Regions from separate parts of the Exiguobacterium sp. s95 genome, predicted to be linked through region 2. Evidence: riboswitches for the same ligand, from Rfam matches in the RefSeq annotation. Region 2 holds a riboswitch; each other region holds the start of a gene.
What was found. A riboswitch is a leader RNA that binds a small molecule or an ion and turns the genes downstream of it on or off. The one in region 2 is predicted to bind lysine.
Positions count from the first base shown of each region.

Region 1: another riboswitch for lysine. It lies ahead of KNP99_RS10775 (aspartate kinase); the one in region 2 lies ahead of KNP99_RS08860 (Na+/H+ antiporter NhaC family protein).
Region 3: another riboswitch for lysine. It lies ahead of KNP99_RS11700 (amino acid permease); the one in region 2 lies ahead of KNP99_RS08860 (Na+/H+ antiporter NhaC family protein).

Region 1 covers NZ_JACSMM010000006.1:40,081-50,510, forward strand. Annotated here, with positions in the region: gene tnpB (IS200/IS605 family element RNA-guided endonuclease TnpB) at 1-581, shown strand, start outside; gene KNP99_RS10745 (LCP family protein) at 860-1,960, shown strand; gene phnF (phosphonate metabolism transcriptional regulator PhnF) at 2,472-3,206, opposite strand; gene KNP99_RS10755 (alanine--tRNA ligase-related protein) at 3,334-4,482, shown strand; gene KNP99_RS10760 (GNAT family N-acetyltransferase) at 4,479-4,907, shown strand; gene KNP99_RS10765 (argininosuccinate synthase) at 5,029-6,234, shown strand; gene argH (argininosuccinate lyase) at 6,231-7,601, shown strand; lysine riboswitch at 7,673-7,851, shown strand; gene KNP99_RS10775 (aspartate kinase) at 7,964-9,163, shown strand; gene KNP99_RS10780 (aspartate-semialdehyde dehydrogenase) at 9,176-10,168, shown strand; gene dapA (4-hydroxy-tetrahydrodipicolinate synthase) at 10,191-10,430, shown strand, end outside.
Region 2 covers NZ_JACSMM010000004.1:18,212-28,641, reverse strand. Annotated here, with positions in the region: gene KNP99_RS08890 (GntR family transcriptional regulator) at 1-559, opposite strand, end outside; gene KNP99_RS08885 (glycoside hydrolase family 1 protein) at 642-2,063, opposite strand; gene celB (PTS cellobiose transporter subunit IIC) at 2,094-3,431, opposite strand; gene KNP99_RS08875 (PTS sugar transporter subunit IIA) at 3,446-3,775, opposite strand; gene KNP99_RS08870 (PTS sugar transporter subunit IIB) at 3,780-4,076, opposite strand; gene KNP99_RS08865 (type I phosphomannose isomerase catalytic subunit) at 4,227-6,035, shown strand; lysine riboswitch at 6,145-6,320, shown strand; gene KNP99_RS08860 (Na+/H+ antiporter NhaC family protein) at 6,425-8,008, shown strand; gene htpG (molecular chaperone HtpG) at 8,250-10,115, opposite strand; gene KNP99_RS08850 (hypothetical protein) at 10,200-10,430, opposite strand, start outside.
Region 3 covers NZ_JACSMM010000007.1:82,600-93,029, reverse strand. Annotated here, with positions in the region: gene KNP99_RS11735 (nitroreductase family protein) at 1-130, opposite strand, end outside; gene KNP99_RS11730 (hypothetical protein) at 259-801, opposite strand; gene KNP99_RS11725 (DHA2 family efflux MFS transporter permease subunit) at 924-2,618, opposite strand; gene KNP99_RS11720 (HlyD family secretion protein) at 2,631-3,287, opposite strand; gene KNP99_RS11715 (TetR/AcrR family transcriptional regulator) at 3,481-4,095, shown strand; gene KNP99_RS11710 (GGDEF domain-containing protein) at 4,168-5,259, opposite strand; gene KNP99_RS11705 (MarR family winged helix-turn-helix transcriptional regulator) at 5,416-5,871, opposite strand; lysine riboswitch at 6,043-6,227, shown strand; gene KNP99_RS11700 (amino acid permease) at 6,340-7,821, shown strand; gene KNP99_RS11695 (solute:sodium symporter family transporter) at 8,349-10,109, shown strand; gene KNP99_RS11690 (hypothetical protein) at 10,166-10,348, shown strand; gene msrA (peptide-methionine (S)-S-oxide reductase MsrA) at 10,420-10,430, shown strand, end outside.

The DNA.
Region 1 (10,430 bases), on a different contig from region 2:
ACGGCACGGTGTACAAGAACGACCGTTACTTCCGTTCGCTTGAGAAAAAGCTGGCGCGCGAGCAACGCAAGCTTTCTCGTCGTCAACGGTTGGCCTTGGACAAGAACGGAAAACTTTCCGAGGCGAAGAACTATCAGAAGCAGAAGCGGGAGGTCGCCCGCATCCACGAGAAGATCGCCAACAAGCGAACCGACTTCCTGCACAAGGTATCGACCGAAATCGTCAAAAACCACGACGTCATCGGCATCGAGACCTTGCAGGTGAAGAACATGCAGAAGAATCGCAAGTTGAGCAAGTCCATCTCCGAGGTCAGTTGGTCGGAGTTCTTCCGCATGCTCGGATACAAGGCGGCATGGTACGGGAAGACCATCGTGAAAGTCGGCAAGACCTTCGCCTCCAGTCAACTGTGCTCCAGTTGCGGGCATCAACACAAAGACGTGAAACATCTTGGCTTGCGTGAATGGACATGCCCGAGTTGCGGGATCCATCACGACCGGGATGTGAACGCAGGATTGAATCTTAAACAAGAAGCTGAACGCCTCTTAGCTTCTTCAACCGTCGGGACGACGGGGTTAGCCTGATCAGGTTTCGACCGTGAGGTCGGATCACTCAGGAATCCTCCACCTCTAAGCGAAGCGTAGGTGGAGGTAGTTCAAAAAATGATTGACTACAGGAGGTACGTGATTCCGCTATGCGGTTTCCCGGACCTCTTTTTTCGCTAGGAGATACGATGTCTTTAGTGCATGGTGTTGCACGCGTCATAGTTTAATCGAATCGTAAATTGACATTTCAGTAAATGTAGGGATAATGGAGATTAGCGCACTTTACAGAAAATTTACGTGAAAATGAGGGCTTGAACATGCAAACGAGATCAGCAAGAAAGAGGCAACCGAGCGCTGGTAAGATGTTCATAAAAGTGATAGCAGCACTTTTATTACTTCTAACAGTGATTGGTTCTGGTTATGCTGGAGCGGTTTTTATAAAAACACAAGAAACTTTAGCAAAAACACAGATTACAATCCCCGGCTCAAAAGTGAGTTCGAAATATGATGATGTCCCGTCCGAATCCTTCTTGATTTTAGGAACCGATGAAACAAAAGCAAGTAAAGATCGGAATGAACCGGCACGTTCTGACGTCATGATTGTCGGTATCTTGAATAAAGAGTCGGAGCAACTCGTTTTAACGAGTATTCCGCGTGATTCACTCGTCAACATCGACTACTCGAACTATGATGTACCTTATGGAAAAACAGGGGTCGAACAAGATAAGATTACCCACGCGCATTATTTTGGTTCGATGGATCAATCGAACTCATACAACGGGATTAAGTTAGCGCGTGAGACAACGGAGAATCTTCTCGGGATTCAAATTGATCATGTCGTCAAAGTAAATTTCCAAGGATTCGTTCAATTGATTGATGCATTAAACGGTGTCGATCTTGACGTCCGTTATGCATTTAAAGAACAAGATTCTGCACGTAAGGCAGATACGATTACCGTGGAAAAAGGGATGCAGCACCTGACGGGAGAACAAGCACTCGCTTATGTTCGTAACCGACATGATGATCCACTCGGTGACATCGGTCGTGGACAAAAGCAAATGCAAGTCATCCAAGCCGTTGCAAAAGAAGCCGCAAGCTTCCGCTCACTCGGTGCATACCGTGATATTTTGAACGCAGTCGGAGATAATGTTGAGACAAACTTAGGTCCAAATGACTACACGCGCCTCGCGGACTACACGACAGCTTTACAAAATACGACGGAATACCAGCTTGCTGGAGAAGGCTATATCGGAATCAGTGGGAAATGGGAGTACCATCTGGATCCGAATCAATTAGAACTCGTCAAAAATAATTTAGCGCAAGCCATGCAGGGGCAAGAAGTTGCGCCGATTAAAGAGGAAACAGAGTTACCGGCGGAAACGGACCAAACGACAGAAACCGATTCGACGATTCAATAAGTGTAAGTTTGATTCTCGATAACGATTTAAAAGACCCTGCCGGCTTTTGCGGCAGGGTCTTTTAAACTGTAGGCAAACTCTTATGAAACGTAAAAATGTGATATCGAGAAGCAACAGTTCGCGCTTCCCTGTCTCGCCTCGTCTTCAAAGCGGCAATCTTCCGCGCCGCTACAGCAAAGCTGCAGGGTCGCGACCGATTGCTTTTCGCGGTTCTAAGCGATTCGAGACGAATCGCGGCGCTCTAAACCGTCTTCATGCCCGGCCTTCCGTCACGGTATTACCTAAAAAGCGTCATGTTTCGTTGACTCCTACGGGAAAAAGTGCGTTTTTAACGCACTTTCAGAGGCAGGCAAGACCCTGCTCGTTGGCCGTGAGGGCCAAGGAGTAACGGCTTGCGCCTCGCCCGAGGAAAGCAACGAAAAAAGACACTTTTATTTTCAGATATCACTTTGTCTACACGCTGAAAGACCCTGCCGGCTTTTGCGGCAGGGTCTTTTTGTGATATTAAACATTAGCGGCGGCGTTCCATTTCAACAGTAAACGTATAGCGATCGCCCCGATAAGCAGAAATGACATACTCGAACGGTTGATCCGTCGCGAGGAAAGTCAATTGTTCAACCGACAAGACGGGCGCAGCTGTCGTCAGTCCGAGATGTTGCGCTTCTTCTTTTGTCGCGAGGCGTGATTCGAACGTCTGGCTTGCACGACCGAGGTTGAGTCCGCTTGCTTCAGCAAAAGCATAGAGTGACGCCGTCGCAACATCCTGATTCAATCCAGGTAACAACTGTTCCGGAATATAGACGGTCTCGAGCGCAAGCGCTTGTTCATCAGCGATCCGGAGTCGCTTCAATTCATACACGGTCGCGCCTTCACGAATTCCGAGTTTATTGGCAATCGTCATTTCGGCAGCAATCATCTGATACGACAACAATTCGCTTGCAGGTTCGAGCCCTAAATGTTCCATTTCTTCCGAAAAGCTTGTCAGTCCAGATAATTGCATGACGATTTTTTTATTCGCAACGAATGTGCCGCGTCCTTTTTGACGAATCAAATAGCCGGCGTTGACAAGATTCGTGATGGCTTGGCGGACGGTCATCCGGCTAATTTGATGGGCTTCAGCAAATTCGCGTTCAGAAGGAATTAAATCGCCGGGTTGCAACACCCCGCCTTCGATTTGTTGTTTTAATGCAGCTTCAATTTGATAGTAGATGGGGAGTGGTGAATTTTTATTGATGTGCTGAATCACGGCATTTCGTCCCTTCGCGGTCGATAGTCTTTCATCTAGTGTACTAGGAAATGGACAAGTCGACAAACGATACTAGGCGAAATATGGCATAATAGCAAATGAATAGATTGAGAAAGGTGGGGTAGACATGCGACTGGAGCAAATTTATCCTGCGGTCCGAAAGTTCGTGACACGCGTGACGAATGTTAAAGAAGAACACGGATACTGGGTTGCTTTAGAAGAAAGTTATTTTTATCCGGAAAGTGGCGGACAGCCGGCGGATCGAGGGACATTAAACGATTTGAAGGTTCGTGACGTTCAACTTAAAGCCGGTATCGTGTGGCATCAAGTTGATCAAAAAATCGAAGGTACTGTTACGGGCGTCATCGATGACGCCGTCCGGACGGATCATGCGGCACAACATACGGCGCAACACGTAATCTCAGCGATTTTGCAGGACGAGTTCAATATCAAGACATTAAGTTTTCGGACGGGCTCTGAAGAATCGACACTAGATATTGAAGCAGGTGAATGGAATGATGCCTTGCAAGCGCGTCTTGAAAAAAGATTGCGCCACGTCATTACATCGGCGTTACCGATTACGGCGAACGAGTACGACGAGGCGGCGGCACTCGCACTGCCTTTACGTAAAACACCCCAAGTGACAGGAAAGATTCGTGTCGTCCAAATCGGTGAACTGGACTATAGCGCCTGTGGAGGAACACACCTCGAATCGACAGCTGATTTAGAATTGATTATCTTGACAGGGCAGGAGCGGGTTCGGGGGAATATTCGACTGATGTACGTCGCGAAAGGGCGCGCATTTGAGTTGTTAACGAAGGAAAGACGTGCCTTGCGTGAAGCCGCTCAATTGTTATCGGCTAAAAAAGAGCAGCTGCCGCAAGCCGTCGAAGAATTAAAACAAGATGTCGTTCGCTTGAATCGGATGATTGAAACAGTTCAAGCCGCACATGTCCGTACGGAACTCAATAAACTACTGGCGTCGACGGAGGATTGGATTTTCGTAAACCATGCTGACGAGGCATTGCCATTCTCTGAAAGACTAGTCAAAGCGATTGCGGAAGCAGGACGTCTCGGACTCATTTGGAACGAATCAGCTAAAAAATTATTGATGCAAGGATCAAGTCCGGTCCACCTCGGGAAATTTGCCAAAGTCCATTTGAAGACGTTCAATGGACGTGGTGGTGGTAGCGAGCACGTCGCACAGGCGATGTTCAACACGCATGAGGATGCAGTTGCTTACATAGAACGATTGAAGGAGGAACAAGTAACATGACAGTGATTCAAGTAAAAACAGCAGAGCAGCACCAAGCAGTCCGAATGATTCGCGAACGGGTCTTCGTCGAAGAACAAGGGGTTCCTCGTAATCTTGAATATGATACCCATGACGAAACAGCGATTCACTTGCTTGTCCTTGACGAACAAAATCGCCCTGTCGCGACAGGACGGACACGTCCCTACGACGATCAACGGATGAAGGTCGAACGTGTTGCGACGCTAGCTGCGACACGTGGGAAAGGCTACGGCGGTGAGCTGATGCGAGCAATGGAACGCGTGGCGAGACGAGAGGGTCGGAGCATCTTGACGCTTGGTGCTCAAGTTCAAGCGATTCCTTTTTATCAAGGCTTAGGATACAACATCATGTCCGACGAATTTGATGATGCCGGCATCCCACACCGAACGATGGAAAAGAAAGTTTAATTGAGAAATTTTAAAGAAATCCTGTAAAAAGGGTTTCTTTTTTTGAAATTCTATGTATATATATAATTAATAATGAATTTTTATACAGACAGATGAATTCGAAATCAGGGAGGAATTAATAATGACGAAACAAAAATTAATTTTAGCGTATTCTGGGGGACTTGATACATCGGTGGCAATCAAATGGTTGAGTAAGGATTATGATGTCGTCGCTTTATGTATGGACGTCGGCGAAGGAAAAGATTTGACTGTCATCAAAGAAAAAGCGTTGCTCGTCGGAGCCGTCGAATCGATTGTTCTTGATGTCAAAGAAGAATTCGCAAATGAATTCGTCTTACCAGCACTTCAATACGGCGCCCACTACGAAGGCGCGTATCCACTGATTTCGGCACTGTCTCGCCCGCTGATTGCTGAAAAGCTCGTCGAAGTTGCGCATCAACATGGCGCAACGGCCGTTGCACATGGTTGTACAGGAAAAGGAAATGACCAAGTCCGGTTTGAAGTTTCGGTCGCAGCACTCGATCCTTCACTGGAAGTCATCGCCCCTGTACGGGAATGGAAATGGTCACGTGAAGAGGAAATCGCTTATGCAAAAGACAACAATGTCCCGATTCCAATCAATCTCGACAGCCCATATTCAATCGATATGAACCTTTGGGGACGGAGTAACGAATGTGGTGTCCTTGAAAACCCTTGGACAGAACCGCCGCAAGATGCTTATGCACTGACGGTCGCACCGGAAGAAGCACCGGATCAAGCAGAAGAAGTCATTATCGGTTTTGAAGCGGGTGTTCCGACTTCAATCAACGGAACAGTCTACCCACTGGCGAAGTTGATTACAGAACTCAACATCATCGCCGGAGCACATGGTGTCGGACGGATTGACCACGTCGAGAACCGTCTCGTCGGAATCAAATCGCGGGAAGTGTATGAATGCCCGGGAGCAACGGTCTTGCTAAAAGCCCATGCCGCACTCGAGACCATCACATTGACGAAAGACGTCGCTCACTTCAAACCGATTTTAAGTCAACAATATGCAGAAACAATCTACAACGGTTTGTTCCACGCACCGTTAACGAAAGGTCTGAAAGCATTCTTAAAAGCGACGCAACAAGACGTCACGGGCGAAGTACGGGTCAAACTCTACAAAGGGAATGCGACGGTCACAGGACGTCAGTCACCGGTGTCACTTTATGACGAGAAGCTTGCGACGTATACGAAAGAAGATGCGTTCGATCATGAAGCAGCGAAAGGATTCATTAAATTGCACGGTCTTGCGATTGCGACACACGCAAGTGTTCATCGGCAGGAAGGCGTGACAAAATGACGAAACTTTGGGGCGGACGGTTTACAGAAGGGGCTTCCGCTCAGGCTGAAGCGTTTGGGGCATCGATTTCATTCGACCAAAAGCTTGCGGCAGTTGATTTAGAAGGAAGTCTCGCCCATGCCAATATGTTGTATCAACAAGGTATCCTAGAAGAGACGGAATGGAAAAAAATCGAAGCGGGTCTCAAGACGTTACAAGCTTCGATTGGAACACATGTCTATTCGCTTGCTGACGAAGACATCCACATGAATCTCGAACGGTTGCTGACGGAACAAATCGGACCGGTCGCAGGGAAGTTGCATACAGCGAGAAGTCGGAATGACCAGGTTGCGACGGATTTACATTTGTGGATGGAACAACATGTGGTTGATTTAATCGAAAGCCTACGCAACTTGCAGACGGTGATTACGGAACAGGCGGATGTACACATCGAAACCGTCATGCCGGGGTATACCCACTTACAGCGGGCACAACCGATTTCACTTGCACACCATCTACTCGCGTATTTTTGGATGTTCGACCGTGACGTAGATCGTCTGACAGATAATTTGAAACGGATTCGGATTTCGCCGCTCGGTGCTGGGGCACTCGCCGGGACGACATTCCCGATTGACCGTTTCAAGTCAGCGGAACTGCTCGGATTTGAGCACGTCTATCCGAACAGCCTCGATGCTGTATCGGACCGTGACTTCGTCATTGAATATCTCGGGATTGCTTCGACGGTCATGATGCACCTCTCACGCTTTTGTGAAGAAATCATCATCTGGGCGTCGCAAGAATTTTCATTCATCGAATTGTCAGATGCATTTTCAACGGGTTCGAGCATGATGCCACAAAAGAAAAACCCGGACTTCGCTGAATTGATTCGCGGAAAAACAGGGCGTGTCTATGGAAACCTGATGGGGTTCCTGACGACGATGAAAGCATTACCGCTCGCTTACAATAAAGACATGCAAGAAGATAAAGAAGGTGTCTTCGATACGGCAGATACCGTTTTACAATCCGTTCAAATCTTTACGGGAATGCTCGAATCAGCAACGTTTAAGACAGAAGCGCTCAAGAAGGCGACAATGCAAGACTTCTCGAATGCGACGGAACTAGCAGATTATCTCGTCACAAAAGGTGTTCCTTTCCGGGAAGCGCATGAAATCGTCGGAAAAGCGGTCCTCCATTGTGTTCAGACGAATTGTTTCTTAAAAGATTTAACGCTTGAAACGTATCAAACGTTCCACTCCGTCATCGCGGAAGATGTTTATCCGCTCCTCGACCCGGTGCAAGCAGTAGCAAGAAGAGGAAGTTACGGCGGGACAGGTTTTGCTGCTGTTTCTGTACAACTCGATCAAGCGAAGAAAAAACTCGCGGATTAACGGAAAAATGAAAAAATTTTAGCAAATGACTGGATTTAACAAAAAATGTTTGCTATAACTGTAACTAACAACCGACAGATAGAGGCGCGGATGACATCAGTAACATCATTTATTGAAGCGAGCATGCTGAGTGATGTGAAAGGGGAAATCCGCCGAAGTGAATGAGAAAGATGCTTCTTCTCATTTGCTGGTACAACGGTTAAGATCCGTTGTACTGCCGAAACCGATGTTTCGGAGCGCTATCTTACGTAAAAGAACGAAAGACTTTGTCTTCGTTTGTCCGATCGTGATAACGACGGGCCGTAGGAACGCTCCTACCGGCCCGTCGTTTTTTTCTGTTTCGGGACAAAGGAGATAGGATTGTGACAACTGTACTTAAATTTGGTGGTAGCTCGGTCGCGACTGTCGAACAGATTCAGTCAATTGCGAATTATTTAAAAAATCGGACAGAACAAGGTGAAAAATTAGTGGTCGTCGTCTCTGCGATGGGGAAGATGACAGACTCGCTCATCGCACAAGCGCAAGCAATCACGGATCGTCCTGAACGACGTGAACTCGATCGATTGCTCGCAATCGGCGAAGAACAAACGATTTCGTTACTCAGCATCGCCTTAAATTCCGTCGGAGTAAAAGCCTTATCACAAACAGGTGCGCAGGCAGGAATCAGCACGATGGGGGTTCATACGAAAAGTAAGATTAAACAAATTGACGGGGACTTGTTACGAAAGAAACTCGAAACCTATGATGTCGTCATCGTCGCCGGATTCCAAGGTGTCAACGAGCTCGGGGATGTTACGACACTCGGTCGTGGTGGATCAGACACAACGGCTGTCGCCTTAGCGGCCGTCCTTGATAAGCGCTGTGAAATCTATACAGATGTCGACGGTGTCTATACGGCGGATCCGCGGATTCATCAAGCGGCACAGCCGATTCCACAAATTTCATATGATGAAATGATGGAAATGAGTGCACTGGGATCGAAGGTCATGGAGATGCGCAGCGTCGAACTCGGGAAAAAATACGGCGTGCATATCTTTGTTGGGAAAACACTTGAATCGGAAAGAGGGACTTGGATCATGGAGGCAACAGAAACGATGGAACAAAAAGCAGTCACGAGCGTCAGTGTAACGAAAAATGTTTTGACGGTTTCAATCAAACACGTTCCACAAACCAATTCAGCAGTCGCCGACATTTTTGAATTGTTATCGAATCGCCATGTCAATATCGACATGATCAGTCAAACGACCTTTGATAGTGACGTGTTCCTCTCGTTCTCTTGTCCACTCGATGAAGAAGAGTTTCTCGAAGAGGCACTGAAAGATATCATCGATCGTTTTCCGACCGTTAAAGTCGATCGTCATAACGAGCATGCCAAGTTATCGGTCGTCGGAATCGGAATGCGTGACGCAACGGGCGTCGCATCAAAATTATTTGCGACGTTCCGTGCCGAGAACATCACGTTTTATCAAGTCACGACATCAGAAATCAGTATCTCGTATACAATCGCACAAGCAGATATCGAACGAACGGTCGCGGCGATCGCGAACGCGTTTAGCCTGTAAGGAGGAATGAACATGTACCACGTAGCAGTCATCGGTGCGACAGGCGCCGTCGGACAAAAGATGTTACAAGTCTTGAAGGAACTCGATTTTCCAGTCGGTCAACTGTCGGCGTATGCTTCAGAACGATCAGCAGGAAAAGTCGTTTCGTTTAATGGAACGGACGTGACGATTACAGCTTTATCGGAAGACATCATCCATCACGGGATCGACGTCGCATTATTCGCAGCCGGTGGAGCAATCAGTGAACAGTATGCCCCCTTGCTGGCAGAACACGGAACACTTGTCGTCGATAATTCAAGTGCTTTCCGGATGCAAGAGACGATTCCGCTCGTCGTACCAGAAGTCAATCCGGAAGCGGTCAGCAGCACCGACCGACTGATCGCTAATCCGAACTGCTCGACGATTCAATCCGTCGTTGCCCTGGCACCACTCAAACACTTAGGTTTTGAACGAATCACGTATACGACGTATCAAGCAGTCTCCGGTTCCGGTCAAAAAGGAATTGAGGACTTGGCGCGAGGCAGCCGCGGTGAAGAACCGGTCAACTATCCGCACCCGATCCATGATAATATCTTGCCGCATATCGATGTCTTCTTAGAAGACGGGTACACGAAAGAAGAGCAAAAAATGATTGACGAGACACGGAAGATTTTTAACCAACCGAACTTACCGGTCAGTGCGACGTGTGTCCGTGTTCCCGTCACAAATTCGCATTCGGTTGCAATCAACGTGACGTTTTCAAACGAGACGACGGTCGAAGCGATTCGCACAGCACTTGCTGACGCGCCAGGCGTCGTACTGGTTGATGATGTTTCGCGAAATCAGTACCCGATGCCGCTTGATGCAAGCGGGACGGACGAAGTGTACGTCGGGCGGATTCGTCAAGATCAAACGCTCGCGAACACATTCCATCTGTGGTGTGTCGCGGATAACATTCGAAAAGGCGCGGCGTCAAATGCAGTCCAGGTCGCGCGTCATGCTTTAGAAAACGGCATCCATTCTTAATCATACTAAGGAGGAATTTAACATGTTCAAAGGAGCAGGAACAGCACTAGCGACACCGTTCAATTCAGCAGGTGAACTCGACTTAGTCGTTTTTGAACAGTTGATTGAACAGCAACTTGCAGCCAATATCCAAGCGCTCGTCGTCGCCGGGACGACAGGTGAAGGATCGACGCTTTCGAGCGAAGAGTTCGAAACGTTACTTGAGACAGCAGTCCGTGTCACGGCAGGTCGTGTTCCGGTCATTGCCGGTACGGGAACGAAC
Region 2 (10,430 bases):
CACGGATCATTTTGTGCGAGCTCGTAATCGTATAACCAAGTTCTTCTTGAATATAGCGGTAAATCGATTGATCGAGAATCGCCTTCGTTAAACCTGTAATCAAGGAGGAAGGCATAAATGTATGCTCAATCACGTAAGCCTCTCCTTCGACGTAGCGGACACGTCTAATTTCATAGACTGGATCCGTTTGCTCAATCATCAAATGTCGTGCGACTTCCTTCTCCGGAAAGCGCACCTCAAATTGAAGTACTTCGCTTTTAACAGCCCGTTCCCCAAGCAATTTGGTCAATCCTTGCGATTCTTTGTTCAGAACGTTAATACGTCCTTGTGAAAAATTCGATGGTAAAATAAACGTCCCTTGTCCCCGTTGTCGGTAAATAATTCCTTCTAAGACGAGAATCTCAAGTGCTCTCTTCATCGTCATCCGGCTGACTTCGAATTCTTCTGCTAAGTTGATTTCGTCCGGCATCGCCTGATCGACATCATATCCCCCATTTAGGATTCGTTTGCGAAGTTCATCAGCAATTTTCTCATATTTCGGTTGTTTCTTTATAGACATGACTTCACCCCATGTATAGACATATAAAAATAATATAACAAAAAAAGATGATCAGGACTAGACATCCTAATCATCTTTTCAATTATTTCGTAAATCCTTGCTCTTCAATCAATTGTTTGAACCAATGGCCGCTTTTCTTGACCGTTCGTTTTTGGGTCGCGAGATCGAGTCCGACAAAACCGTAACGGTTTTTATAGGCATTGCTCCAAGACCAGTTATCCATGAACGTCCATAAGTGATAACCTTTGACGTTTGATCCTTCCTTCAGCGCACGATGCATCCATTGCAAGTGAGAGGCGATGAAATCGATGCGATAATCGTCCTGAACACTGCCGTCCTCGTCCCGGTAACGTTCCTCCCCTTCTACACCCATTCCATTTTCAGAAACAAAACACTTGATGTTCCCGTAATTCTCTCGCAGGTTCGTCAAAATATCGTAAATTCCCTTTTCGTAGATTTCCCAGCCACGATATGGATTCATTTTTCTTCCCGGCATCTCGTAATAATCGAACAGATGCTCCGGCATGAAAGGTGCATCTGGATGCGGAAGGTGCTCTTTTACTTTGATGCGTCGTGGTTGATAGTAATTAATTCCGAGTAAATCAACGGTATTTTTCGCGATGAGTTCCAGGTCACCTTGAACGACCTCGGGCAAAGCACCTTGTTGTTCCAATAAATCGACCAATTCGGCCGGGAACGTTCCGAGTACGGAAGGATCCAAGAAGGAACGATTGAACAATACGTCGGCTACTTGGGCCGCTTTCACATCCCCAGCATTTTGGCTTCGAGGATAAGATGGCGTTAAATTCAAGATGATGCCAATTTCACCCGTCTGCTCTGTTTCTTTATAGGCCTGTATTGCAAGTGCACTCGATAAAATCGAATGATAGGCCACTTGAACGGCACGCTTGAAATCAACAACGTTAGGGTAGTGGAAGTCGTATAAATAGCCACCTTCTACCGGGACGATTGGCTCATTATGCGTAAACCATTTACTGACACGATCTCCGAATAGTGAAAAGCACGTTTTAGCATATTCTGTATAGGCGGTGACGACGGCACGACTTTCCCAGCCACCGATGTTTTGCAGTGCAAGCGGCATATCAAAGTGATATAGATTTACGAACGGTTCGATGTCCGCTGCAATCAATTCGTCAATCACACGATTATAGAAATCAATGGCAATCGGATTCATTTCCCCCTGCCCCTCAGGAAAAAGACGTGACCAGGAAATCGAGATTCGAAACGAGTTGTGTCCGAGTTCTTTCATCAACGCAATATCTTCTTCATAACGATAATAAAAATCAGAGGCTACCGTTGCATTTACACCATCGAAAAAGCGATTCGGTTCTTGTTCGTACCAATGATCCCAAATGTTCGGTCCTTTTCCACCCTCAAATGCTGCCCCTTCCGTTTGTGTCGCTGAAGCTGCTGTTCCCCACCAAAAATCTGCAGGGAACGTATACTTTTGTTCTTTTGCCGTCGTAACTTCCGTTTGATTCATCTCATCCACGTCCTATCTCTATTTTTGAATTCAACCTACATGTTGATTTTCATCTCCGGCAACATTCGCTTCTTCTCGTTCTTTTTTCATATTCAAGCGGTCAATGAAGACTAGGAATGGGAACCACACTGCCATGATAATGGCGAAGTTGACGAGTTGTAACAATCCGCCCGCCAGTGAATTCGTTGCCATCATGCCACTGATAAACATCGGCACCGTCCAAGGCACAGCAACTCCTGTTGGCGGCGGAACGATTCCTGTCGACATCGCAAAATAAGTAACGGTTACGGTAATCAACGGTGCAAAAATCCAGGGAATCATGATGAGGGGGTTCATGACGATTGGTAACCCGAAAATGATTGGTTCATTGACGTTAAAGATTCCGGGTCCGATCGATAACTTACCGATTTGCTTCAACTGTTTTGAGCGCATGAAAAGGAGGATTGCGACGACGACAGCCAGTGTCGAACCGGAACCACCAATTCCAACTGTATAAATTTCAATGAATTGTTTACTGATGATATTCGGGAGTTCTCCATTCGCCGTATAGGCGTTTAAGTTTTCAAGTGACAAAGTGTTCCAGATCGGATCCATGACCGAATTGACGATAACTTGACCATGCAGGCCGAAAAACCAAAACAATTGAACAAAAAAGATGGCGATTAATGTCGGAACCAAACCGTTCCCAAGATTCACGAGTGGTTTTTGAACTAAATTAAAGATTAAATCGTGGAGATTCGTGTCTAAAAGCGAGGTGATAGCGATGTTAATGCCAAGGAAAATGGAAAGTGTCAAAAGTGCAGGCACAAGAGCTGAAAATGACTTAGCCACAGCAGTCGGCACACCAGCCGGCATTTTAATCGTCCAGTTTTTTTGAACGACAAATCGATAAATTTCTCCTGCTAAGAACCCTGTCATCATTGCAAGGAACATGCCTTTTGCACCGAGACGGTCAAGTGGAATGACATTTCCGACAGGATCAGCAACATTTTCGACTGCTACAAAGAAAGGTGTTAAAAGTAAAAAAGAAACAAGGGCGATTACACCACCAAAAACAGCTTCTACATCATAGCTTTTCGAAAGATAATATCCGATACCGAAGACGACGAATAGTGACATGATTCCCATCGTCGCCGAGGGGGCGTTTCCTAATGAAGTTTTAAAAGCATCCAATACTCCAGGCGACATAAATTTATCTAAGAATGGTAAATTCGCAATAACAACGATTAATGAACCGAACATCGTAATCGGAAAAGCGAGCATGAACGCGTCACGTAACGTCTGAAGATAGCGGCTATTGTTTAAATATGCCGCAATCGGCATCAGAAAACGACTCAACAAATCGAACCACTTACTATTACCAGCCATTTCAATCCCTCCTCTTATTTTTGAGAAAATTTATGTTCCATCATTTCAACTAATCCTGACGTCAAATCAAGCATCGTTTGTGTCGACATCAAATGATCTTCTGCATGCAAAAGCAGTAAAGACAATGTCGTCGGCTCACCGCTCGCTTCTTTTTGGACTTGACCGAAATGAATCTGGTGCGCTTCTTGCAACTGTTCTCGGGCATCTGTTAATAACCGCTCAAATGCCTCAAATGATTCTTCCTTGTACACTTCGATTGCTTCACGAATCGTACTTCGCGCATTTCCACTATGCAAAATCATCATGAATGCTACTTGTTCCATCGTCTGTTCATTTGTTTTCATTTCTTCACCCCATCAACTTAACGGCTTGTTCATAGGCCGCTTTTCCGTCGGCCATTCCGTACGCTATCATATCGATGACTTCTACTGGTTTATCTGTCGCTTGTTGAAATTTTGATAATAAAAAGCGCATTTGTGGACCAATCAATACAACATCTGCTCCATCCATTTCTTTTAAAGCCTGGTCTTGACCGACTGCCCAAATTGTCGCCTCTTCACCAAGTGATTGGGCATGTTCCTGCATCTTAGTGACGAGAATACTCGTCGACATTCCTGAACTACACGCCAACATGATTTTTTTCATTTCAACCATTCCTCCCGCGTTTTGGAATCGCTTACAACTTTGATTATACGGATTTTACTACCCATGTCTATACTTGATTTTTATTTTGTTTATTTTTATTTTTAAAAAGTGTAGTGTTGTAATCGAAAACAACTTGGAGGAGGAACAATCATGGAAGAACTGATTCGTTTTGAGCCGATTTTACAGGAGCGGATATGGGGTGGATGTAAGCTTGGTGCATATGGATTTGATACGTTAGGCAAACAAAACATCGGTGAAGCTTGGACCTTGGCTGATCACCCAAACGGGCAAACCAAGGTGAATGCCGGACGTTTTTCCGGTGATGCACTACGGGATTTATGGTCAAATCACCCTGAAATTTTCGGGATGGACACAACGGAAGCTTTTCCTTTACTCATTAAGTGGATTGACGCTGCGGATGATTTATCCGTTCAAGTCCATCCTGACGATCATGATGCCTGTCGCCTAGAAGGACAGCCTTACGGGAAAAATGAATGCTGGTATATCGTCGATTGTCCGGCAGACGCCACCATTATTTATGGGCATGACTTCAAAACAAAAGCTGATTTGTTGCGCGCTGTCCGTGAAGACGATTTAACTTCCGGCTTAATTGATTTGCCTGTTTCACCCGGCGATTTTTTTTACGTTCCAGCAGGTACTGTTCATGCTTTAACCGAAGGGTGTCTTGTCATCGAAATCCAGCAGAACTCTGATACCACGTACCGGTTGTACGATTACGATCGAATTGACCATTCGACCAACAAACCGCGTCAACTCCACCTTAAAGAAGCACTCGAAGTCATTCAATTTCCTCATTTCCAGTACGAGGAGCCTTATGTACCGACCTCTTTTTGTTCAAGACTACTGACAACCAACGCCTATTTTTTTGTCGAGGAATGGGCCATCCATGACATGATTACGATTGCACCACGAACTTCCTTCCAAGTCATCACTATCATCAGTGGCACGCTGATCATCAACCAATTGCGTTATACCGCCGGAGACACGGTTCTGATTCCGGCAAAAGTAACTTGTACCGTTTCTGGAAAGGGGAAACTTCTATTGACTGGTCCAAATCCAACACCGAAACAACGACTTCACATCGGAATTGATCTTGGTGGGACTCACACGCGTGTTGCCGCAATCAATCAGCACCATGTCGTAAAACAATATCGATTTTTGACAGAGGCGGCTGCTGGCCCGGACTATACAATTAATCATTTAAGACAAGCCATCCAAAAGCTACTTGAAGAATTTGAAGTCGAACGAATTGGTATCGCAGCGCCTGGTCCGCTTGATGCAGCAACGGGTCGGCTATTGTCACCTCCGAACCTGCCGGGTTGGGACGATGTAAATTTGGTTCGCCCGTTAGAAGAGTTCTTCAACATCCCGGTTTCCCTTGAAAATGATGCAAATGCCGCCGCGCTCGGCGAAGCATTGTTCGGGGCAGGACAAGACTATACATCCATCTATTACATGACAGTCAGTACAGGAATCGGTGGTGGATATGTCTATCAAAAGACGTTGATTCGAGGCGCACACGGATATGCTGGTGAAATCGGAAATACGATCATCGATGCTTCTGGACCGGAACATCACGTCTTGAACAAAGGCTCACTCGAAGGATTAGCAAGCGGTACGGCTCTTCAGACGCGGGCTGATTCATTAAATGAATCTTCTCTTGCACAACTTCTTGGCAATACACAGGAAAGGCTTCGTTTCGTAAATCATTTAGCAACAGGCGTAGCGAACATCATTCACACACTTGATCCGGAAGCCGTCATCATCGGTGGCGGTGTTACGGCTTCCGCCGATTTATTTTGGGAAGAGCTCTTACAAGCCGTCAATGCCCGTCTCTACCCGACGTTACGTCAAAAAACAATCATTCGCTTAGCTGCATTGGAAGGAAATGCCGGTGTCATCGGTGCTGCCCATTTAAATCGGATGAACGCCGAATAACTTCATTGTTCCTTTTGAACAGACTTTACTACTTTTTTTAAAAACAGACTTGAAACTTTTTTCTGAAATATGATAAGGTTTTCTTATTAAAAGAATATGACTATTCTATCGATGAGGTAGAGGCGCGGTCTTAATGAGTATTTGATCTGAGGATGACAACGAGGACGATCAAGGAAAGGTAATGCTGCCGAAGTATCGTCAAGTGTCTGACTTGATGGTACTGGTCGAATTGGGAAATACCCGTTCGATTGCCATACGTGTTTTGTATGGAGCGCTCCAATTCGGCTAAGAAAGACGCATCCAGCAAGGGTGTCGGCTTTGTTGCCGGTGCCCTTGCTTTTTTATATGCAATGGGTCTCATCTTCTAAAAAAAGAGGAGGAACCACACAATGGTCAATTATTCAGATTCAATCGTTGCGCTCATTCCAGCTGTCATTGCAATCGCACTTGCAATCGTGACGCGCAAAGTCGTTATTTCACTTGGTGTCGGTATTTTGATTGGTGCTTTATTGCTGCATAGCTTTAATCCAATCGATACGGTCGTCTATCTCGGCAAAAACATCTTTAGTCTATTTTGGGCGGATGGGGCGTTAAATGAATGGAACGTCTTATTACTCATCTTCTTACTATTACTCGGTGTTCTATCGACGCTTATCCAAACATCGGGCGGTGCACATGCCTTCGGTGAATGGGCAACAACACACGTCAAGACAGCGCGCGGCGCTCGCCTCGCAGCATTTGGTTTAGGTATTTTAATCTTCATCGATGATTACTTCAACAGTCTTGCTGTCGGGAATGTCAGTCGTCCGTTAACGGACCGTCGTGGCGTCTCGCGGGCAAAACTTGCGTATATTATTGACTCGACGGCTGCTCCAGTCTGTGTCATCAGCCCGCTTTCAAGTTGGGGAGCGTTCATCATCTCGATCATCGCTGGTATCTTAACGACACATTCGATTACGGAGTATTCCGCATTCAGTGCTTTCATGATGATCGTGCCACTCAACTTCTATGCGATTTTCGCTCTATTGCTGACGCTTTACATCGCGTACACAGGGATTGCGGTCGGACCGATGCGGACGCATGAACTTCGTGCATTAAAAGGTGAACTTTTCGATGCAAGTAAAGGAACACCGATGGGGATGGCAGAGGAAGTCAAAGAACACGAAGGTGGAAAAGTACGTGACCTCGTCGTTCCGATTATCGTTCTCGTCATTGCAACAGTTTCCGCATTACTCTTTACCGGTGCTCAGGCACTCGCTGCTGACAATCGTGCATTTACGTTGATTGGTGCATTTGAAGCGACAGACGTAACACGTTCACTCGTTGCTGGTGTCGTCATCAGTTTAGTCGTTGCTTTCCTGATGTTGATTGGTCGGAAAATCCCGGCGCGCGAATACGGACACAGCATCTGGGCTGGGATGAAATCCATGTGGCCTGCTGTCGTCATCTTATTATTCGCTTGGACAATCATCGCTGTTATCGGTGACATGAAAACAGGTGAGTACTTAGCAAGCTTCGTCAGTAAGTCGATTTCTGCTTCGTACCTCCCCTTCTTATTGTTCTTGATTGCAAGCTTAATGGCATTCTCGACAGGTACAAGTTGGGGAACATTCGGTATCATGCTGCCGATCGGTGCTGACCTCATCATGGCGGTCGAACCGAATCTCTTACTTCCGACGCTCGCTGCCGTTCTTGCCGGATCCGTCTTCGGAGACCACTGTTCACCAATTTCCGATACGACGATTCTCAGTTCGACAGGTGCCGGTTCGCATCATATCGATCACGTCACGACACAACTTCCGTATGCGTTGGTTGGTGCAGCGACATCGGCAGTCGGCTACCTTGTGCTCGGTTTAACCGATTCATCAATCATCGGCTTCATCGGTGCACTTATCGCCTTCTTACTCGCACTCGTCGTCCTGAATGTCGTCTCGAAACGCGGCAAAGTACCAACTGAACTTCGCGCTGAATAATAAAAAAATAACGCTCAGCTTAGCCGAGACGAGAAAAAAAGAAGGGATTGCCATCTACGATGATGTGCAATCCCTTCTTTTAAGTTGTAGACAACATGGTATGAAGAAATAAAAAGCGTCTTGTTTCGTTGCTTTTTAGGTAATACCGTGAGAGAAATACAGGAAAGCACGAACGAATTGCAATTCGATATCGCATGTTCACGCTTCATAAGCGTTTGTCTACACGCTGAAGCGATCATTCTTACACCATCAAGGCACACACTTCATTTGCAAACGCAACTGGATCTTCGATTGGCAAGCCTTCCATGAGCAACGCTTGTTGGTACATTAATTTCGTATAGCGTTCAAATTTCGGACGGTCTTCTTTAAAGGCCGTTTCAATGGCTTGGAAGACGTCATGCGACGTGTTCAACTCTAAAATTTTCACGGCTGAAACATCTTGGTTGTTCGGCATCGATTTAAGAATTTTCTCCATTTCAATCGAAACGGCACCATCCGTCGCGAAGCAGACCGGATGTGATTTTAAGCGTGAAGAAGCTTTGACTTCTTTGACTTGCCCAGCAAGCACTTCTTGCATCGCTGTAAACATCTCGACTTGTGTTTCGGTCGTTTCTGCTTGATCCGCTTGCTCGATGCCAAGATCACTGCTCGTAACCGATTTAAATTCTTTTCCTTCATAGTTGAGCAACATTTGAATCGCGAACTCATCGATTTCTTCCGTAAAGTACAGAATGTCGAACCCTTTGTCTTTGACAAGCTCCGACTGTGGCAACTTATCTAAACGGTCCGTACTTTCCCCTGAAGCATAGTAAATGTATTTTTGATCTTCCGGCATCGCCGCGACGTATTCAGCGAGCGTGACCAGCTTCTTCTCTTTTGCCGAGTGGAACAGGACAAGATCTTTGACCGTCTCTTTATGCATGCCGTAATCATTGTAGATTCCAAACTTCAATTGACGACCAAAGGCTTGATAAAAGGCTTCATACTTCTCGCGATCGTCACGAAGCAGTCCTTCAAGTTGCGTCTTAATCTTACTTTGAATGTTTTTTGCAATCAATTTGAGTTGGCGGTCGTGCTGCAACAACTCACGTGAAATATTGAGTGACAAGTCTTCCGAGTCGACCATCCCTTTGACGAAGCTAAAGTGGTCCGGCAAGAGGTCACTGCATTTTTCCATGATCAAGACGCCGTTCGCATACAGTTCAAGACCTTTCTCGAACTCTTTCGAATAATAGTCGAAGGACGGTTGCTCCGGAATGAATAAAATCGATTGATAACGGACGGCACCATCTGCACTGATATGGATGTGCTTGACTGGTGTATCAAATCCATATCGTTTTTCTTGATAGAAGTTCGTGTAATCCTCGTCCGTCAACTCCCGTTTATTTTTCCGCCAAATCGGCACCATGCTGTTGATTGTCTTGACGACCTTCACTTCTTCCATCTCGTCCGATCCTTCAATCGGTTGACGTTCCGTCTCTTCCATCTCAATCGGATAGCGGATGAAGTCGGAATACTTTTTGACGATCGTCCGCAAACGATGCGTATCTAAATACTCATCATAATTTTCATCTTCTTCGTTCGCTTTGATGTGCAGCGTGATTTCCGTCCCGACTGTAGCTTTTTCGACTTCTTCAATCGTATAACCGTCGACACCGTGCGACTCCCACTTGTACGCTGTTTCGCTACCGAATGGTTTCGTGATGACCGTGACCACATCCGCGACCATGAATGCCGAATAAAAGCCGACACCGAACTGTCCGATGATGTCGTGTCCGTCTTGCGCGGCATTCTCCGCCTTAAAGGCAAGTGACCCACTCTTCGCGATTGTTCCGAGATTCGCTTCGAGCTCCTCTTTTGTCATCCCGATTCCCGTATCACGAATGACGAGCTGTCGTGTCGTTTGATTCGGTTCAATCGTAATCTTATAGGCATCCTTTTCGAACGTCAGCGTCTCGTCCGTCAATGCTTTGTAATAAATCTTGTCTATCGCGTCACTAGCGTTCGAAATCAACTCACGTAAAAAGATTTCCTTATGTGTATAGATGGAATGAATCATCATTTCGAGTAAACGTTTCGACTCTGCCTTGAACTGTTTCGTTTCCATTTCCGATACCCCCTAGTTCTTTTTTAGCACTCTAACAACAAGAGTGCTAATACAAATCTATTATTACGGATTGGAAAAATAGTGTCAATCCCCTTCTTCGAGTCGGCTGCGGATATATTTTCCGATTTTACGTAAGCTTTCCGCCGACCCGTATGTGCCATGACTGACACCATGGCAGTCCGGCCGATTCCCGAGTCCGATGAACTGCTCACTCGGTTTAAAGTGAAGACCGATGATTGGAACGGAAAATTGTTCCGAAGACCCGAGTTCGACGACGGCATCCGGATACCCCGGGACCGGCTCGGGTGCTTGCCA
Region 3 (10,430 bases), on a different contig from region 2:
GTTCGCGTAACTTATGATTCGGTGCATAAATTGCTGCTTCTAAGATTTCTTCAATCATTTCGGATGGAACAGGTTGATCGGTGTAGGAACGAACCGAACGTCGTTCTAAAATGAGTTGTCGTGCATTCATCACTATCATCTCCTGACCTAAGTACTCTTAAAATATAAATGATAACGATTATCATTGTCAATGGTAATCCGAAAAATAAAACGAACGGTGACTAGAATTCAATGGAAGTCATCGTTCGTTTCATGTGGTTATTGTTTTTTGCTTGCTGTCGTAGCGAGTTTCTTTTTGACTTGGCGTAATCGCAGTAATGCCATTAAATAATGTGCAAAATAAATTGTGAAACCAAAGAAAATCGGGATCGCAAGTCCGAGTTCGACACCCGGAACAGCCGTCAAGTTAATGTAAAGCAAGACCGTCATGGACAACGTATAAAAAGTTGCTTCAAGCAACTGCGGCATGATGCGTTTACGCTTCAAGAAAAACGAGCGGATAAGCGGTAAGATGACGAGGCTGACGAGCCGATCAATTAGACCAATCACGAGCACGCTGATGACGATTGCGAGACCACCTTCGAACTGTAAGAGGTTCGGAAAGACATAGTACGAGACAAGCACTAACGGACCGACGAGTAAGAAAATCGAGACCGAAGCACGGAAAAAGACGAAGAGACTGTTGATACTCGTTAAAAACGCACGCGAGATTTTTTGCGACCAGGAAAGAGATGGTCGTCCGACCTGCCACGCGAAGCAACAGGCGAAAATGAACGCGTAAAATTGAAGGAAGGCAACCATAAAGCATCTCCTTTTGATATGAACTCAATGAACCTAGTGTAGCGATATTAGAGAAGAAGTGCAAAGGTGAACGATTAAAAAGCCAGCTGACGATGTGCCGTCAACTGGCTGGATAAGACACGTTAATCTAAATTCGGTTCTTTTTTTCCATGAAGGAAGAATGACAATACGAGTGCAAGAGCAGACAAGACAGTCGCCACCCAAAAGGCATCTGTAATTCCACTGATCGTCGCTTGTTTCGTCAATTGCGTCAACCAGCTAACGGATGCGGCTTGTGGACTACCAAGCTGTTGTCCGAGCTCACCAAGGTGTTGCGAGAGTGTTGGGTCAAGTGTCGTAAACTGGTTGGCATCGTCCGCGAGATGAGCTGTCGTCTGACGGGTCATGACCGTGACGAGGATGGCCGTCCCGATTGATCCAGCGACTTGGCGTAATGTATTTTGTGTCGCGTTTCCGTGAGGAATCATCTTCATCGGCAGAGCGTTCATGCCAGCTGTCATAATCGGCATCATGATGAACGCCATCCCGAAGGACCGGAGCATATAGATGCCCATGATGGAATAGTAAGACGTGTTTAAATCAAGTTGCGTCAATTCCCATGTTCCGTACGTCATCAACGTCAGACCGAAGATGGCAAGCGGTCGAATGCCGAACCGGTCGAACAGTCGACCGGCGAAGGGACCGGTGATTCCCATGATCAATGAACCAGGCAATAATAAGAGACCTGAGTCGATGGGTGAAAAACCACGGATGCTCTGCAAGTAAATCGGCAGCAGCAACATCCCGCCGAACAAGGCCATCGTGACGATGACGTTAATGAAGAGGGTGAATGAAAATTCCGGTACTTTTAGGACACGGATGTTCAACATCGGGTCGTCCATCGCAAGCTCACGCAAAGCGAAGGCGGCAATACCAAGTAACCCGATGACGATCGTACTGATGACGACAGGGCTGTCCCAACCGTCGTTTCCGGCTTCACTGAATCCGTATAAGAGACTACCAAACCCGATCGTACTAAAGACAACACCGAGGGCATCGAACTTTGGTTTTGATAACGGTTGGACGAGTTTGAACCAGGCAAATCCAAGTAAAAGTGTTAAGAGACCAAAGAAGGCCATTGCATAGAACATGACGTGCCAATCGTAGTTTTGAATGACATATCCTGTGATCGTTGGTCCGATCGCCGGTGCAAGAATCATCGCAATCCCGAGCATGCCCATCGCAGCTCCCCGTTTATGGGGTGGGAACAATGTCATGAAGACGTTCGTACCGAGCGGCATCAAGACACCGGCTCCGGCTGCTTGGACCACACGTCCGATCATCATAACCGGGAAGTTCATCGCCATCGAACAAATGATCGATCCGAAGAAGAACAACGTCATCGAGACAAGAAACAAGCGGCGAAACGTATAGCTTCGCATGAGGAACGCACTGATTGGAATCAAGATCCCGTTGACGAGCATGAATCCGGTCGTCAACCACTGTGCTGTCGACGTCGTGACGTTGAAGTCGTTGATCAAGACAGGAAGAGCGACGTTGATTAATGTCTGATTCAAAATCGCGATGAACATTCCAATTAACAGGACAGTGATGACTTTCGGGATACTGATGTTTTCCGTTGAAATCGTCGCTTGCGCTTGCGGAGCAGGGGCGGCTGGAATCGCGCCAACCGCTTCTGCTTCAATCAATGTTTCATCAAGCGCCGGACCTCCTGCGCCAGCTACCCGCGGTTGCCGTGCCCGGCGTGCAATCAAATTGACTGCAAGGAACGTGACAAGCATGAACACAATGTATCCAAAGAGGAAGGTCGTAGACATAAGCGTCCCTCCTTAATCCTTATGAATGCGGACGGTCACATTCATACCAGGGCGAATGTCGAGTGATTTTTCTTGTGAGAGCGACACCTTCACGGGAATCACTTGCGCGACTTTTGTATAGTTTGCGTTTCCATTCGATGACGGCATCATCGAGAACGTGCCTGCTGTTGTCATCCCGATTTGTTCGACTTCACCCGAAAGTGTTGTATCGGGATAACTATCGACATAGACATCGACGGCTTGTCCGACTTTGACTTCATCGATTTCTGTTTCTTCGACGTTTGCTGTGACCCATAATTCATTTAAGTTAAATCCGTAAGCGAGCGGCGTACCGGCACCAACAAAACCGTTCTCTGTCGCCATCGACTGAACGACGGTTGCTTTTGCTGGCATTTCGATTGACGCATCAACCGGTTTTTGACCAGTTTGTGCCATCATGACGTGACCAAGTGTCGCCCCGTTATCGAGTGTCTGTCCTGTTTTTGCCGTCCAGTCAGTGAGTTTTCCAGCGCCAGGACTAGCAATCGTAATCATCTTACCGTCGATTTTGGCATTTTCTGTTTTGACGTAACTTGTTGCTTGATCGTAGTAATAATAACCGATTGCGCCACCACCAATTAAAACGACGAGCGTTAAAATATTGATGATTAATAATTTCTTCATGTTCATGAGTAAGTTGCATCCTTTCTGTTACTAGCTGATCGCCCCAGTGCGGTCTCATAAAAAAGACTCCTCTGGGGAGGAGTAGTTAATACAGTTAATTATATGGGTGCATAACAAACAAACAACCAACAATTTCCGACAAAATGTTGGAAAAGTCTTTGTTAACGGATACAATACGTAAAAAGGAGCTGAATTTTAAATGAATCAGTCGTGCGATCCGCGTCCTAAACGTTCACGTGAACGTATTACGACAGAGCTATTTCATTTACTTGAACACCATTCCTTTTCGACGATCACCGTCAAAATGTTGACGGATGGTGCTGAGGTCAATCGTTCGACCTTCTATGCGCACTATAAAGATAAATACGATTTGCTGGATCAAATCGTTGAGGAACACATGACGTTGCTCGCAGAAGCGATTCGGATTACAGGAAAACAATCGGCCGAGCCTCCGACAGTCGAACGCGTCAGTCGTTACTTTGCACGTTTGTTCATCCACATTGAGCAAAACGAGCGCTTTTACCGGACGATGCTGCTCCAAGGAACAGTCAAGACGTTCATCTCCCGTTTCTTGGATACGTTAAAAGAAAACTACCGTCTTGCTTTCCGGGAGACGACAAGTGTCTCTGTTCCGGTGGATCGGGATTTATTACTGAACTACGTCATTGGTGGTCAACTCGGGCTCTTGATGTCGTGGTTACGAAATGATCGTCCGTATTCCTCCGAGTATATGGCAAATCAGCTCAGTCAGATGATCGTCTTCGGAACAGTTGAAAGTATTGGTTTTCCTCAGACACGCCCAGGGACTGTCTAAAAAATGAACTAAAAAGCGCCATTCCGATGTGAGGGAATGGCGCTTTTTGTGCTAGTCGGATATAACGTTAGATTACGCTTGACGGAATTCCAGCTGTTTCGTATAAATCGTACTTTGGTTACGTCCGTGCTCTTTTGAAGCATAGAGTGCTTTATCCGCTTGTTGCAATGCTTCGAGTGATGTATGGGATCCACCCGAATGGGCAATTCCTAACGAAATCGTAATCTTCAAATCAGGTACATTTGCAGTCGGGAACAGGTTACGGGCGACTGTCGTCCGCGCTAATTCAGAGATTTTTTTCGCATCCTTCAATGATGTGTTCGGTAAAATGATCAAGAATTCTTCTCCACCGTACCGACCGACTAAATCATCCGGACGTACAATAGAGGCAAGTGTCGTTCCGAGTTGCCGCAACACATCGTCGCCGGCATCGTGACCATATGTATCGTTAACGTGTTTGAAGAAATCGATATCGATCAGGATAAGTGAATATCCGTCGTCATCCGATCCGACGAGTGATAGGGAGTCGTCCAGACGTCGGCGATTGGCGAGACCCGTCAAGGCGTCGGTCATCGCAAGTTTTTGCTGGTACTGGATATTTTCAAAATGTCGTCGCAGTTCGGCTAATAAGCGATAGGTGACGAGTCCGGCTAATAAATTAAAGAAAATGTACGTAACCGATACTTTGAAAAACGTTTCCCAACTGTTTGTCAGTGCATAGATGGCTGGTAACGAATAGAGAATACCGATTCCGATCATTAATTCAAAGGTCAGCAATGTATTACGTAAAAATCTGCGTGCTATGCCAATTGTCAAAATGAATAAAATCATGATGACGGAAGCGAGAATCGCTCCTTCGATTTGATCAGCAGGTGTAATTAAAAAACGCGTTCCGATAATCATGACTCCCGTGATGAAGGCACTAGGCAATCCGCCAAATAATGTGGCAATCGCGACAGGAATGATACGTAAGTCAATCCGGGCAATATCAATTTGAATGCTGTTGAACATGAGGAGTACAGCAATTGCACCAGCTACACAACCTAAAATAAGGCGTGATTCAAGCTTTGATTTTGGTGTAATTCTTGGTTGATTTCGAAAAGGTAAAAATAAAAGCGTGATCGTCGTGAATAAGAGACAAAAATTTATGATGAAGTTATTCATAATAGACAACAAATCCTCCCAACTCCCCCTGCAGTATACTTCCAATTATATACTTTGAGTATACTCGTTCTACTAACGGTATAGGAGGTCTGAATGTTTAGAATAAAAAAAGAAAAACAGAATAAAACCTCTGTCCTTCTCTTGATTTTTAATTTATTAATTGGATGAGACGACTTCTTCATCCATTGTCGCGAGGATTTTATCAAATACATGGATCATCACGTTCAGTTCCTCTTCAGACAAAGTGCCGAATCGCTCCTGAAGATATTTGCGACGGACGACTTCGAGATTCCGAAAAGCGGCCTCTCCCTCGTCAGTCAAGGCAAGGACGATTGAACGACGATCTTCCGTCGAACGTGTCCGTGTCACAAAACCGGTCTTATAAAGTTTATCTGTCAAAGCGGTGACCTGACTTGTCGCAAGTTCGAACTGTTCCGCGAGTAATGTCGGACGCTGGGGGCCGTTTTCAGATAAGCTACGTAAGATGAAGAATTCACTTCGCGTGGCAGTACCTTCAAACAGTTGATTCAACTCACGGCGCAACGTCCGGAGAATCACGCGCATTTGTTCTTCTAATCGATATGTCAATTGGTCATGTTGTTCTTGTCCCATCTGAGCAACATCCTTTCTGTACTACCTTCTACCATTTAGTGTACTAAAAATATCGGAATTTTACTATGAGCACGGTAGGATTCAAAAATATAAATTGACAAACAAGAAACATATTATGTACTATGTCGAAGTAATGAATTAGTAAATCAACTTAATTAGTTCTCACTCAACCAGTGGGATGGAGGTTGCGATTCTTATGAGTCGGGTTACGGATGTCGTCAAGCGGCAGATGAAATAGCTCAAAAGGAAGAATTGCCGAAATCGTAGACTACTTTGAAAGTCAGCGATTGGGATTAGATCAAACAGGTCTAATACTGTCATGAACCGTTTGCGGTTTATGGGGAGCTATCTTTCACGACGGTAGAATGAGACGCATCATCGATATGTTGCGTTCTCATCTTCCTCTTGGAAGGTGAGGGCGCTTTTTTACGCCCTCTCAAAAATTATAAAAAGAGAGAAGCGACAGACATGAACAATTTACAACAGCAACAACAACCCCTCGATTCCACAGCAGAAGGGCTACAACGAGGGCTTCAAGCCCGGCATATGTCGATGATTGCAATTGGCGGAGCGATTGGGACCGGTTTATTCATCGCGTCAGGTGCCTCTGTTGCAGCGGCAGGACCGGGTGGTGCGTTACTTTCTTATACAATCGTCGGATTGATGGTCTACTTCTTGATGACGAGCCTTGGGGAGATGGCCGCCTATATGCCGGTCGCAGGATCATTCTCGACGTACGGGACGAAGTTCGTCGACCCTTCATTCGGATTCGCCTTAGGATGGAACTATTGGTACAACTGGGCCGTCACGATTGCCGTCGAGCTCGTCGCAGCACAAATCGTCATGCATTACTGGTTCCCGAACATTCCGGGCGTCTATTTTAGCGCGCTGTTTTTACTTTTAATGATTGGATTAAATTATTTTTCGGTCAAAGGATTCGGTGAAGCCGAGTACTGGTTTGCGATGATTAAAGTCGTCACGGTCATCGTGTTTCTTGGTGTAGGAGTCGCGATGATTTTTGGTATCTTTACTTCGGAGCCACCAGCAGGGTTCAAAAACTTTGGCTTAGGTGATGCACCGTTTGTCGGAGGGATTCCAGCTGTCATCGGTATCATTCTTGTCGCAGGTTTTAGCTTTCAAGGGACGGAGCTCGTCGGAATCGCAGCAGGCGAGTCGGAAGATCCGGAAAAAAATGTCCCGAAAGCAGTTAAACAGGTGTTTTGGCGGATTTTATTATTTTATGTATTTGCGATCTTCGTCATCGGAATGTTGATTCCATACACAAGTCCGAGCCTTGTCTCAAATGATATTACGGATGTTGCCGTCAGTCCGTTCACACTCGTCTTCGAAAAAGCAGGACTCGTGTTTGCAGCAGCATTGATGAATGCGGTCATCTTGACGTCCGTCTTGTCTGCCGGGAACTCCGGGATGTATGCTTCAACCCGGATGCTCTACACACTGGCACGACAAGGTGATGCACCGAAACTATTTGCAAAAGTCTCAAAAAACGGTGTGCCGCGGAATGCGTTACTCGCGACAGGGGCGATTGGTGCGCTTTGTTTCTTGACGTCGATGTTCGGTGGACAAGTTTATCTTTGGTTACTGAATGCTTCCGGAATGACAGGATTTATCGCGTGGCTCGGGATCGCGATCAGTCATTACCGTTTCCGAAAAGGTTTCGTCGCCCAAGGGCATGCGTTACGTGACTTACCGTACGTTGCACCGGCGTTCCCGTTTGGTCCGCTATTCGCATTTGGCCTGTGTTTCCTCGTTATCGTTGGGCAAAACTATGCCGCGTTCCTCGCTGATCAAATCGACTGGGTTGGGATTGCAGCAACGTATATCGGAATTCCGTTATTCTTGGTCTTCTGGCTCGGACATAAAGTCAAACACCGGACATCGGTTGTCCGGTATGATGAGATGGAGTTTCCGAAACATCCGAAAAAATAATAGTATAAGCTAAAGGACCCTCTCGCTTACGAGAGGTCAGACTATAAGCAAAGTGTTATCGGGAATCGGGAGATCAAGCGTCTTTTTTCGTTGCTTTCCTCGGGCGAGGCGCAAGCCGTTGCTCCTTGATCCTAACGGACAATGAGCAGGGTCTTGCCTGCCTCTGGCAAGTCGCGTTGAAAACGCACTTTTCCCTTAGGAGTCAACGAAACATGACGCTTTTTAGGTAGTATCGTGACGGATTGTCTCTCGTTATCGCATGTTTACGCTTATTAATAGTTTGTCTACACACCAAAACCCTCTCACTTGCGAGAGGGTTTTTCTGTATAGAAGAAGCGAATAATTCCCGAAAGATTTTTTCAGTTTCTTTCCATGATATGTCCCTTCAAGTATGTCAATCCGTAATTGGATTATTTCTTTTTAATAATTTTATTTTTATCTAAAAATATTGTTTCAATAAAGTAAAAATAAGGAATAAATTCTTTACGGTAAACCTACTAAAACGATTGAGATGGAGGAAGTGTGAAATGAGTACATATGAATTGATTTTGACACTGGGTTCGGCCGCGTTCTTCATGGCGCTCGTTGCTTATGTATCCTATCGCATGACACGAGGCAAGGAACAGGGAGTTGACGAATATTTTTTGGCAGGACGTGGACTAAGCGGAATCTTTATTGCCGGTTCCTTGCTTCTGACCAACCTTTCGGCAGAACAACTGATTGGTTTGAACGGTCAGTCGTTCATGGGGAATATGTCGAGCATGGCGTGGGAAGTCACGGCAGGGTTTGCTGCCATCATCATGGCGATCTACCTGTTGCCTAAGTTTTTGGGGATGGGGATTTCGACGTTACCTGAATTTTTAAGTCAGCGCTATGATGAAACGGTCCGGCGGATGACGGTGCTCTTATTCTTACTTGGCTACATGTGCGTGACGATTCCATCGATGCTTTACTCCGGCGGGATTGCCGTCTTACAGCTGTTTAACGTACCGGAGTTATTTGGATTGAGTTATACGCAGTCGCTGTGGCTCGTCATTTGGGTTGTCGGGATCATCGGGGCCATCTATGCAATTTTCGGAGGACTACGGGCTGTCGCCGTCTCCGATACATTAAATGGAGTCGGACTTGTCATCATCGGTTTCCTCGTTCCGATTCTTGGTTTTTTTGCACTCGGGGACGGAAACATGGTCGACGGAATGAAGCGTCTCGCAACGACACACCCTGAAAAATTGAATGCGATTGGGTCGTCAACCGACGCCGTTCCGTTCTTTTCGATTTTTACAGGGATTCTGTTTGCGAATCTCTTCTATTGGTCACTCAATCAATATGTGATTCAGCGCGTGCTTGGAGCAAAGGACTTAAAAGAGGGACAAAAGGGTGTCTTGATGACAGGCTTCCTGAAACTACTCGTCCCGGTATTCATGTTGATTCCGGGTGTGATTGCGTACCATTTGTATGGAGATAATCTAGCAAGTGGAGATTTGGCCTATCCGAAATTAATCACGGAGTTGCTCCCTGTCTCATTGATGGGATTTTTCTTGGCCGTCTTGCTGGGAGCAGTCTTTAGTTCATTCAACTCACTCTTAAATAGTATCGCGACGTTGTTCGTACTCGACATTTATCGCCCGGTCTTTGCGAAAGAAGCGACCGATCGGCAGTTGATTCGTGTCAGTAAAATCTTCGGAACGATCGTTGCCTTGATTTCATTTGTCGTCGCTCCATTCTTAATGTATGCACCAGACGGTCTTTGGACGTTGATTCGTCAGTTCACAGGATTTTTCAACATTCCGATTCTCGTCATCGTCATGATGGGAATGCTCGTGCGGACGATTCCACCGATTGCTGCCAAAATCGTCATTGTTTTTCATGTCATTGCCTATTACTTCTTTGTTTTCGGACTCAGACAGTTGTTCGGAATCGATCACGGAATCAGCTTTATCCATGGCTATGGTATTTTATTGGTGATCGAAGTGCTGTTCATGTGGTTCATGGGAAAATATCGTCCTGTTATGCAGGTGAATCGTCGTCGACCGGTACGTACGACGGGGATGACGCCGTGGAAATATGCGATGCCTGTCTCGGTCTTACTCGTGTCGAGTATCATCTTGATGTATGTCCTCTTCTCGAAAATAGGACTCGCCTATCCGGATGGTATCGTTTCAGGCTGGTTCTGGCCAATCACGCTTGTCTTGCTTGTCGGGACGGTCTTCCTCTGGCGCTTTGCCTTGAAGTCGTGGCATGCGCGGTATACGACTTATCTCGAGGAAGAGTACAAACGAGCGGAATAAGTTCACAGTTGACGGCTCAAATCGATTAAGATTAAAGAAAAACGGAGGCGAGCATCGTGAACTACTGGTACCACTTTAAACGGGCATTCATCCCGATTGCGATTTTATTGATTACATTAGCGATTTATCAAATGATTTATCGTATGAACAACATTTGGTATTCGCTCGGCGGGTTGATTTTAGTTTTTGCAGCGATTTATTTTGTCATGCGACGCCTGAAGGCAAATCCAGAAGATTGAGTGAGCAAGATAGTAGGGGCATGCTTTAAAAAGCAGTAGACTAGAGAGATAGAAAGAGGAGGGGAAGATAGATGGCAAAAGC